Regions from separate parts of the Oceanobacillus sp. FSL K6-3682 genome, predicted to be linked through region 1. Evidence: predicted binding sites of a transcription regulator. Region 1 holds the regulator's gene; the other holds the start of a gene.

Region 1 (5,268 bases):
AATAAATCAAAAGTTTTTTGATTTTAAAGAGGATATTTATATTTTTTGTAGAATATGTAATAGGTGCATAAAAAGCAAAAGGAGGATTTTTTAGTGAGTAAAATATCTGTATGTTTTGTTGATGATAATCGTGAGTTAATTCAATTAATGGAGGATTTTTTTGGGGAACAGGAAGAAATTGAAATAGTTGGAACAGCCTTAAACGGCAGGGATTGCATCCCGCTAATTGAAGAGAAGAATCCAGATGTATTGGTATTAGATATAATCATGCCCCATATGGACGGTATTGCCGTATTAAATGAAATTAAAAAAATGGATTTAAATAAAAAACCCCATATTATTATGCTGACTGCTTTTGGCCAAGAAGAAGTAATGAAGAAAGCTGTAGATTTAGGAGCTTCTTATTTTATTCTGAAGCCATTTGACATACAGAATCTGGCTGACCAAATCTTGCAGGTTCAGGGCAGCAGCATTCCAAGAGTGTCAAATGTAAATAAAACGAATACAGAAAACAGGAAAAAACAAGATTTGGAAGCGAATATAACAAATATTATTCATGAAATTGGTGTACCTGCACATATTAAAGGATATATGTACTTAAGAGAGGCAATTACGATGGTTTATAATGACATTGAGCTTTTAGGGTCTATTACAAAAGTACTTTACCCTGATATTGCGAAAAAGTTCAACACAACTGCTTCACGGGTGGAAAGAGCTATACGCCATGCGATAGAAGTTGCCTGGAGCAGAGGAAATATAGATTCCATTTCGGCTCTATTTGGCTACACCATCAATATTTCAAAAGCTAAGCCGACAAATAGTGAATTCATTGCAATGGTGGCTGACAGATTACGTTTGGAACATAAGGTGTCATAACAATACGGTGGCAGGTATTAAACAGTCGGCATCATTTTTTTTACCCGATGTAAAGAGTCGTACTGTTTTATATACTAAATGTAAATATTTAAAACAGCTCTATTTTTTATATTCGAAAAAGTTGGTATATTACTTATTTTTGATTAACATAAGGAATGGTAAGCATCAGATTTTTGAAATGTAAAAAAAGACCGTATTAAACGTTTTGTTGATTTGATTTAGCCGAGAATAAAAACAGTAATCTGATACCATAAAGCAAGTGCTACAAGCAAAAGAGCAGAAATAATTTTTATTAGATTAGTTTTGGAAAAATAGTTCTTGCCTGGATAGACTTCTAAAAAAGTCACAATAAGTAAAAGAGTTGATAAAAATGGCAGTGTTAAGTAGTCAGCAACCTTCGTTAAATAGATAATTCCCAGAACAAAGCTGATTATAATAATCGGAAAATAAAGCCAACGTTTCTTTTTCATCGTTTCAGTCAATTTTATACACTCCTTGAACTTGTACTTTATTTAAAGCATATTAGGATCAGACTAATTTTATGTTAGAAAAAAAGGTTAACGGACACATTTTAAAATGTGTCCGTTAACCTTTTTTAGGAATTATACGACTTCGAGACAAAATGTTCTCAGCTTGTATGAATACACTTTTTTTAGTGAATATTACGGTATAATCCGATAACCTTACCCAAGATAGAAACATTTTCATAATAAAGTGGTTCCATTGTTGCGTTTTCCGGCTGCAGGCGAAAACGATTCTTTTCTTTAAAAAAACGTTTAACAGTAGCTTCGTTATCCTCGGTCATTGCTACAACGATATCGCCATTATCTGCGGAACTTTGCTGTTTGACAATAACCATATCATTGTCTAAAATACCTGCCTCAATCATACTTTCTCCATCAATTACAAGTATAAACAGATTATCCTCCGGCCCGGCTGAGGAGCTTGGAACAGGAATGAATTCTTCAATGTTTTCAATTGCTGTAATAGGGATTCCTGCAGTAACTTTTCCGATTACAGGTACATAAATAGCTTTGTCTCTGGGCGCTTCGTTTTCATTCTCATACATAATCTCAATGGCGCGGGGCTTTGTTGGATCTCTTCGTATATATCCTTTGTTCTCCAGCCTTTCTAAGTGGCCATGAACGGTAGAGCTTGAAGCTAATCCTACAGCAACAGCGATTTCACGAACAGAAGGCGGATACCCTTTTTGCTCTACTTGTTCTTTAATAAAGTCAAAAATCATCTGTTGTCTTTTTGATAGTTTTGTCATGACTTTCTCCCCTCTAGCATAGGTATTTGTTATTCACAGTATAGCACTTAAATAATAATTTTACAAACAAATGTTCTGAAAAAGTATTGACAAGAACAACTGTTCTAAATATACTGGTATCAGAACAACTGTTCCAGGACCTTATAAAATACTGAAGGGAGTTTTTTATATGTTTGAAAAACTAATGAAATCAGATGCATTTTATATTGTGGCTTTTATTATTGCATTATTATTTTTATATACGATGATGGTTACTACTGCTTAAATATTTTAGCCCGTATGGCTAATTTCCTTGCATATTTTTTAGAGAGTAAATAAAATTTGCAGTGTTGGTAAAATAAATTGTTTAAAGTGCTTGTTCTAAAAGTATGAATAAATTTTCTGTTTTATTTTTATTAGACTTATGAACGTATTCTTAAAGATGCATTTTACTTAAGAGATGAGAAAAAGAGGGCTTTGCTATTGGAGGATAAAATATTGAGAACAATAATTTATTGTCGGGTAAGTACTGAGAAAGAAACACAGGAAACATCACTTCAAAGACAATATGAAGAGTTAACAGTACTGGCTGGAAAATTAAATTTTACTATTGTGGATTGCATTGAGGAAAAGGCCAGCGGCTATGACATAGATAGAGATGGTATTTTTCAGCTTCTTGATTATTTTTCACATCAAGAAGCTGATTGTCTTTGTATTCAAGACGAGACAAGATTAGGTAGAGGAAATACTAAAATTGCTTTATTTCATCAGCTGCGGAAAATGGATATCCCTATTTATACAATTACACATGAGGGGAGGCTGGAGATAAATGAAGCTGACTCAATGGTGCTAAATATTGTCGGTATAGTGGAAGAATATCAGCGTAAACTACATAATATGAAAATAAAACGGGGGATGCGCCGCGCTGTATCAAATGGATATAAACCTCAAAAAAATTTAAATCATATCAATCAGTCTCCGGGAAGAGAGCGTACTGAAATTCCAATAGAAGAGATTGTCCGGCTTCGTCAGAATAAATTAACGTTTCACGAAATCACTACGGTTTTAAACGGTCTTGGCTTTAATGCATCAAAAGCTACAATCCACCGGCGTTATCAGGAGTATATCAATTCCTTGAATGAAAATTAATCGTAGCGTAAGATAGAAGAACAGGAAGTTTATCTCCTGTTTTTTTAGTAGAAGGAGGGACAAGTTATATGTTGTCTAAAGATAAATTAGATAGAATTAATATTTTAGCCAATAAAGCAAAAAATGAAGGATTAACAGAGGAAGAAAAAAATGAGCAGCAAACATTACGTAAAGAGTATTTAGCAAATGTACGAGGCTCTTTTAAAAATCATCTGAAAGGGATGACAGTAGTTGATCCGGAAGGTAATGATGTTACCCCGCAAAAGCTTCGTGATTATCAGGAACGCAGTAAAAAACACTAATTCTTCACATTCTTCATATTGACTTAGCTTGTATAGTAAAGGATTTCATTATAAAATAGAGATAGAAATAGAATATGTTTTGAAGTGGAAGGAGAAAAATAATGACACAACAAATTGAAGAACTATCCATTAATACGATTCGTACGTTATCCATTGATGCGATTGAAAAAGCAAACTCCGGACATCCTGGTTTACCAATGGGGGCGGCGCCTATGGCTTACACCCTCTGGACAGATTTTATGAATCATAACCCAAAAAATTCGAAATGGTTCAATCGTGACCGTTTTGTTTTATCTGCTGGTCATGGATCTATGCTGCTTTACAGTCTATTGCATTTATCCGGCTATAAAGTGTCTATCGATGATTTAAAAGAGTTCCGTCAGTGGGATTCTAAAACTCCGGGGCATCCGGAAGTACATCATACGGACGGTGTGGAAGCAACTACAGGGCCATTAGGTCAGGGGATTGCTATGTCTGTTGGAATGGCAATGGCTGAAGCACATCTTAGTGCTACTTATAATAAAGAAGCGTATAATGTGGTAGACCATTATACATATGCTATTGTCAGTGACGGGGATTTAATGGAAGGGATTTCTCATGAGGCGGCATCTTTAGCCGGTCATCTCGGCTTAGGCAAACTGATCGCCCTTTATGATTCAAATGATATTTCCTTAGATGGTGATTTGGATCGCGCATTCTCTGAAAACACGGAACAACGCTTTAAAGCATACGGCTGGCAAGTGCTTCGGGTAGAAGACGGAAATGATGTAGATGCTATCCGCCAGGCAATTAAAGAAGCACAGCAAAATCAAGACCAGCCGACATTAATTGAAGTGAAAACAATTATCGGCTATGGCTCTCCGAATAAGTCTGCTTCCAGTGCTTCACATGGATCTCCGCTTGGAGCAGATGAAGTGAAGTTAACAAAAGAAGCCTATAAATGGAATCATGAAGATTTTTATGTATCTGATGAAGTATATGCCGACTTCAAAGAAAAGATTGTTACTGACGGTTCAAAAAAAGAATCTGCATGGAATGAACTTGTTGCGGCTTATAAAGAAGCATATCCAGAATTAGGTGAGCAGTTTGAACTTGCGTTGAAAGGCGAGCTTCCTGAAAACTGGCATGAAAGTCTTCCGGTGTATGAGGAAGGATCAAAGCTTGCTACACGTGCCTCTTCAGGTGAAGTGTTAAATGCAGTAGCAAAAGCTGTTCCAAACTTCTTTGGCGGAAGTGCGGACCTTGCAGGATCCAATAAAACGACAATTAATGATGAAAATGATTTTACAAAAGAAGATTATGCCGGACGTAATGTTTGGTTTGGCGTTCGTGAACATGCAATGGGCGCAGCGTTAAACGGAATGGCTCTTCATGGCGGACTTCATGTTTTTGGCGGAACATTCTTTGTGTTCAGTGACTATTTACGCCCATCTATTCGTCTTGCATCTATTATGAATATGCCTGTAACATATGTGTTTACACATGATTCTATCGCGGTTGGTGAAGATGGTCCAACGCATGAACCTGTAGAGCATTTAGCTGCTCTACGTGCTATGCCTCATCTATCTTTAATTCGTCCAGCTGATGGAAACGAGGTACAGGCAGCATGGAGACTAGCTCTGGAATCAACAGATCAGCCTACAGCTCTTGTGTTGACCCGCCAAAATCTTCCTACATTAGCTAATACAG
Region 2 (5,268 bases), 150 kb from region 1:
TTGTTTTGGCTGCAGGGAGTATGGGGAAATTAAAAACAGCTACACAAATGATTGCCATAGCTTCTTTATTGCTGCATAATTTTCCATTTTCTTATATGAGCTTCCCATTTGGTACGATTATGTTATATATTTCTTTAGTGTTCACTATTATTTCAGGGGTGGACTATTTTGTTAAAAACTGGCATGTGATGAGGGATTCTAAATGACAAAAAATTATCAAGCAGAAATTGTTGCAGTAGGTACAGAATTATTATTAGGCCAAATAGCAAATACAAATGCCCAGTGGCTGTCTGAACAATTAGCTACTTATGGAATTAATGTTTATAACCATACCGTAGTGGGAGATAATTTAGATCGTGTCGAGCAGACATTTCGGCTGGCACAGTCACGTTCGGATATTGTCATTGTCACAGGCGGTTTAGGGCCTACAGAGGATGATTTAACCCGTGAAGGTTTTGAACAAATGACCGGCCTTGAAATTCTAGAAGATAAGACTACGATGGAGAAGATAGAAAGTTATTTTAAAGAACGCAACCGTACGATGACGCCGAATAATCGCAAGCAGGCCCGAGTATTTAAAGGCGCCAGTGTTTTAAAAAATAATGCTGGTATGGCTCCGGGAATGTATGTAGATTATCAGGATACACATTGGTTCTTTTTGCCGGGAGTTCCACGGGAAATGAAGCAAATTTCATCAGAAGAATTATTTCCATTTTTAGAAAACTTAACAGGCAAACAGCAGGTAATCCAATCCACGGTCTTAAAATTTATTGGTATCGGCGAATCTAATCTGGAGCATGAACTGACAGATATGATTCATGGACAGACAAATCCGACAATAGCTCCCCTTGCTCAGGATCAGGGTGTGGTCATCCGGGTTACAGCAAGTGCTTCATCGAAAGAAGGTGCCCAAAAGCTGGTCGCAGATAAAAAGCAGGAAATTTTAGCCCGTATCGGTGAATACTGCTTCGGTGAGGACGATCAGACGATTGAGAATAAAGTTATTGAGTTATTAGCTGAAAAAGAAAAAACAATTGGTGCAGCAGAAAGTTTAACAGGAGGATTATTCTCTAGTAATCTTGTGTCAGCCGCTGGAGCCTCCAATGTTTTTGCAGGCAGTTTAATTACTTATCAAACATCTGCAAAGGAATCTTTATTAGATTTATCTCCGGAATGGATTGCTGAATACGGTGTGGTGAGTAAGGAATGTGCTGAAAAGATGGCTGAACAGGCAGCTTTTAAATTAAATACACCAATGGCTATTTCTTTTACAGGGGTTGCCGGTCCTGATACGCAGGAAGAAAAACCGGTCGGACAAGTCTATATTGCTATTTTTGATGAAGAGAAAATTGTAGAGTCAAGCTCTATCCTTTTATCAGGAAACCGTAATAATATCCGTGAAAGAGCTGCATTAAAAGGCTTTGAATTATTATATCAATACTTAAAATAATTTTTTAAGGTGAATGAAAGTTTTATTTTTATTACAAAAGAGGCAGATTTAATAATTCAGTTTATATAAGAGAGAGAATTGGGCATTTTTGAACAAAAGAATGTATAGATTTTAATTTTTGAAGTAAAATCTGATATAAAAATAGCAGAACATTTATTCGTCTTTTTGCTTGTTAAATATGTAAAAACGTTGTATGATGGATAAAGATAGATAAAGGAGGTAGTTTCGGTGAGTGATAAACAACAAGCTTTAGATATGGCTTTAAGACAAATAGAGAAACAATTTGGTAAAGGTTCTATTATGAAAATGGGGGAACATGAAATACCTAAGATGGCAACTATTCCAAGTGGTTCATTGGCTTTAGATGTAGCTCTTGGAATTGGCGGGTATCCGAAAGGAAGAGTAGTAGAGATATATGGTCCGGAATCTTCCGGTAAAACTACCGTTGCGCTTCATGCTATTGCAGAAGCTCAAAAAAAAGGTGGTCAGGCAGCTTTTATTGACGCAGAGCATGCATTAGATCCCATCTATGCAAGAGCTTTAGGCGTTAATATTGACGAACTTCTGCTATCGCAGCCGGATACAGGAGAACAAGCTTTGGAAATTGCTGAAGCGCTTGTTCGAAGCGGTGCAGTAGATATTGTTGTTGTAGACTCTGTAGCAGCACTTGTACCAAAAGCAGAGATTGAAGGGGAAATGGGAGACTCTCATGTCGGCTTGCAGGCAAGATTAATGTCGCAGGCACTTCGTAAGCTTTCAGGGGCAATTAATAAATCAAAAACGACAGCTATTTTTATTAACCAGATCCGTGAAAAAGTAGGCGTTATGTTTGGAAATCCAGAAACTACTCCCGGCGGCCGTGCATTAAAATTCTATTCTTCTGTAAGACTGGAAGTGCGCCGTGCCGAAACACTTAAGGTTGGCAATGACGTGGTAGGGAATAAAGCCCGTATTAAGGTTGTGAAAAACAAAGTAGCACCTCCGTTCAAACAGGCTGAAGTAGATATTATGTATGGTAAAGGTGTTTCCAAAGAAGGAGAGGTCCTTGATATTGGCTCGGATCTTGATATCGTACAAAAAAGCGGTGCCTGGTATTCTTATAATGGAGACCGTTTAGGTCAAGGCAGAGAGAATGCTAAAATATTCCTGAAGGAAAATGAAGCATTATTTGAAGAAATCAGCGGAGCAATTCGTGATCATTATGAGCTCGACAAAGACTTGGAACAGCCTGAAGAAAAATCAAAAGAAGAGCAGGAAAGCCTGGATCTTTAATATAACCTGCTTTGTACCTCACTCAAAAACCATAGTACATCTGTGCTATGGTTTTTTTGTTGCCAGGAAATTATAGAATTATTGCCTTGTGGATAACTATTTATAGAAAAATAGCCGCGTCCAGCTCCGAGCGCCAAACTTTAGAGATTTCACGTCACGCCCTACGATAAAGAAGACTTAGCGATTGTCAAGCCGTCAGGCGTAGACAGAGGTAAAGTCGCACTTATGCCCTGTGGGTGAAAGTCAACATCGGTTTAAAGTAAAGGAAGTTCGACCAAGGTCGAACCACCCCCAAAGACCGGGGGCGCAATCTCTACGTTTTTAAGCAGGCGCTCTGCGCTTTTGTTCTGAAGTTCAGGAATACTATACCCAGCTCTGAATGTCAAAAACGGGAGGAAATAACACATTTCGGAACAGCTAAATGTATACCGGAAACCTGATATCATCGGCGTTTCGTCAAGAGTAGCACACTCTTAAACTATAGGATGTTTTGCAGGGGTTTGTTCTTATAAACAAACTATATAACAAAATTTCGAATATATTTTAATTTATATATCGGGTGCTCCTTGACATTCAGGCTGGTGAGAATTAATATTAATAGTGTATAATTTTATAATTTGTATTATGAAATTACCTTTATTTTAATGCATTTGAAAATGTGATATGCCGACAAATACGCAATTTACAATTTTATAGGCAATAGGAGGTGAAGTTATGAACACAGCTATTATTATCATCTCCATTTTGCTTGCTCTAGTCGTCGGTATTGTTGTTGGTTATCTGGTACGTAAATCTATTGCAGAAGCTAAGATTTCTAGTGCGGAAACATTAGCTAAACAAATTATGGACGAAGCACGTAGAAATGCAGATGCTGCTAAGAAAGAGGCGCTTCTGGAAGCAAAGGATGAGAATCACAAGCTTCGTCAGCAAGCCGAAGATGAGATTCGTGAGCGTCGTATGGAAGCTCAGAAGCAAGAAAATCGTCTGATGCAAAAAGAAGAAAATCTGGACAGAAAAAGTGAAACATTAGACAAACGTGAAGTTCTGCTTGAACAGAAAGAACAAACTTTAGTGGAACAACAACAACAAATTGAAGAAATGAAAAGCAAAGTGGAAGCTATGAAAGACGAGCAGCAAGCTGAGCTTGAGCGCATTTCAGGATATACAACCGAACAAGCGAGACAACTTATTTTAGAGCGTATCGAAAAAGAAGTACAGCACGAATCAGCGGTAATGATTAAAGAAGCTGAAAATCGTGCGAATGAAGAAGCAGATAAGAAAGCGAAAAATATCTTATCACTTGCACTTCAAAGATGCGCAGCTGATCACGTTGCTGAAACAACGGTCTCTGTTGTGAACTTGCCAAACGATGAGATGAAAGGCCGCATTATCGGTAGAGAAGGACGGAATATCCGTACATTAGAAACATTAACAGGAATTGATTTAATTATTGATGATACCCCTGAAGCAGTTATTCTTTCCGGTTTTGATCCGATACGGCGTGAAATCGCACGAATGGCATTAGAAAGACTTGTACAAGATGGTAGAATTCATCCGGCACGTATTGAAGAGATGGTTGAAAAATCAAGACGTGATGTTGATGAATATATACGTGAAGTGGGTGAAGAAACAACATTCGAAGTTGGAGTCCATGGATTACATCCGGATCTTGTAAAGATTCTGGGTCGTTTGAAATATCGTACAAGCTACGGTCAAAATGTCTTGAAGCACTCAATGGAAGTTGCTTACTTGTCAGGACTGCTGGCGGCTGAATTAGGTGAAGATATAAATCTTGCTAAAAGAGCCGGCCTGCTGCATGATATCGGAAAAGCGATAGATCATGAAGTGGAAGGCAGTCACGTTGAAATTGGTAAAGAATTGGCAATGAAATACAAAGAACCTGAAGTTGTTATAAATTCAATTGCTTCCCACCACGGAGATGAAGAGGCAACCTCCGTTATCGCTGTATTAGTTGCAGCTGCAGATGCACTTTCTGCTGCCAGACCAGGAGCTCGAAGTGAAACACTTGAAAATTATATCAAGCGTCTAGAAAAACTGGAAGAGATATCTGAGTCATTTGAAGGCGTAGAGAAGTCATTTGCTATCCAAGCCGGTCGTGAAATTCGTATCATGGTTCGTCCTGATGATATTGATGACATGGAATCAGCGAGAATTGCACGTGATATCAGAAAACGTATTGAAGGGGAGCTCGACTACCCTGGACATATTAAGATTACGGTTATTCGGGAAACAAGAGCAGTTGAATACGCAAAATAAAAGCAAGGGCGGCATATGTCGCCTTTGTTTTTTTGTTCTATAAAAAATATAAATTTGAGGATGAGCATACATTTACTTTTTCAGGTAAAATAAGCTATCCTGTATTTTAAAGAAAATAAAAAAGTTCTGATTCTTTTTGGAGTTTTTCAGCAAAAATCTATGGGTGGAATATATGAATACTTATGATAATGATACTTAACTAGCGTAGTGTATTTCGTAACGGCTGCTAGTAACAAATTCAATGCTGTTTGTCCCCATAGATTTTGGTA

The links. The regulator LexA, encoded in region 1, represses DNA repair genes until DNA is damaged. The targets are predictions, from matches to a motif close to CGAACATATGTTCG.
Region 2: recA (recombinase RecA) is a predicted target of LexA. The motif match lies at 1,597-1,610, and genes of this name have one in related genera.

What each region holds. Positions count from the first base shown of each region.
Region 1 covers NZ_CP150263.1:2,688,647-2,693,914, reverse strand. Annotated here, with positions in the region: gene spo0A (sporulation transcription factor Spo0A) at 94-876, shown strand; gene MHH51_RS13445 (hypothetical protein) at 1,095-1,358, opposite strand; gene lexA (transcriptional repressor LexA) at 1,529-2,149, opposite strand; gene MHH51_RS13435 (recombinase family protein) at 2,627-3,277, shown strand; gene MHH51_RS13430 (DUF896 domain-containing protein) at 3,346-3,579, shown strand; gene tkt (transketolase) at 3,681-5,268, shown strand, end outside.
Region 2 covers NZ_CP150263.1:2,835,898-2,841,165, reverse strand. Annotated here, with positions in the region: gene pgsA (CDP-diacylglycerol--glycerol-3-phosphate 3-phosphatidyltransferase) at 1-206, shown strand, start outside; gene MHH51_RS14215 (competence/damage-inducible protein A) at 203-1,450, shown strand; gene recA (recombinase RecA) at 1,679-2,722, shown strand; gene rny (ribonuclease Y) at 3,437-4,999, shown strand.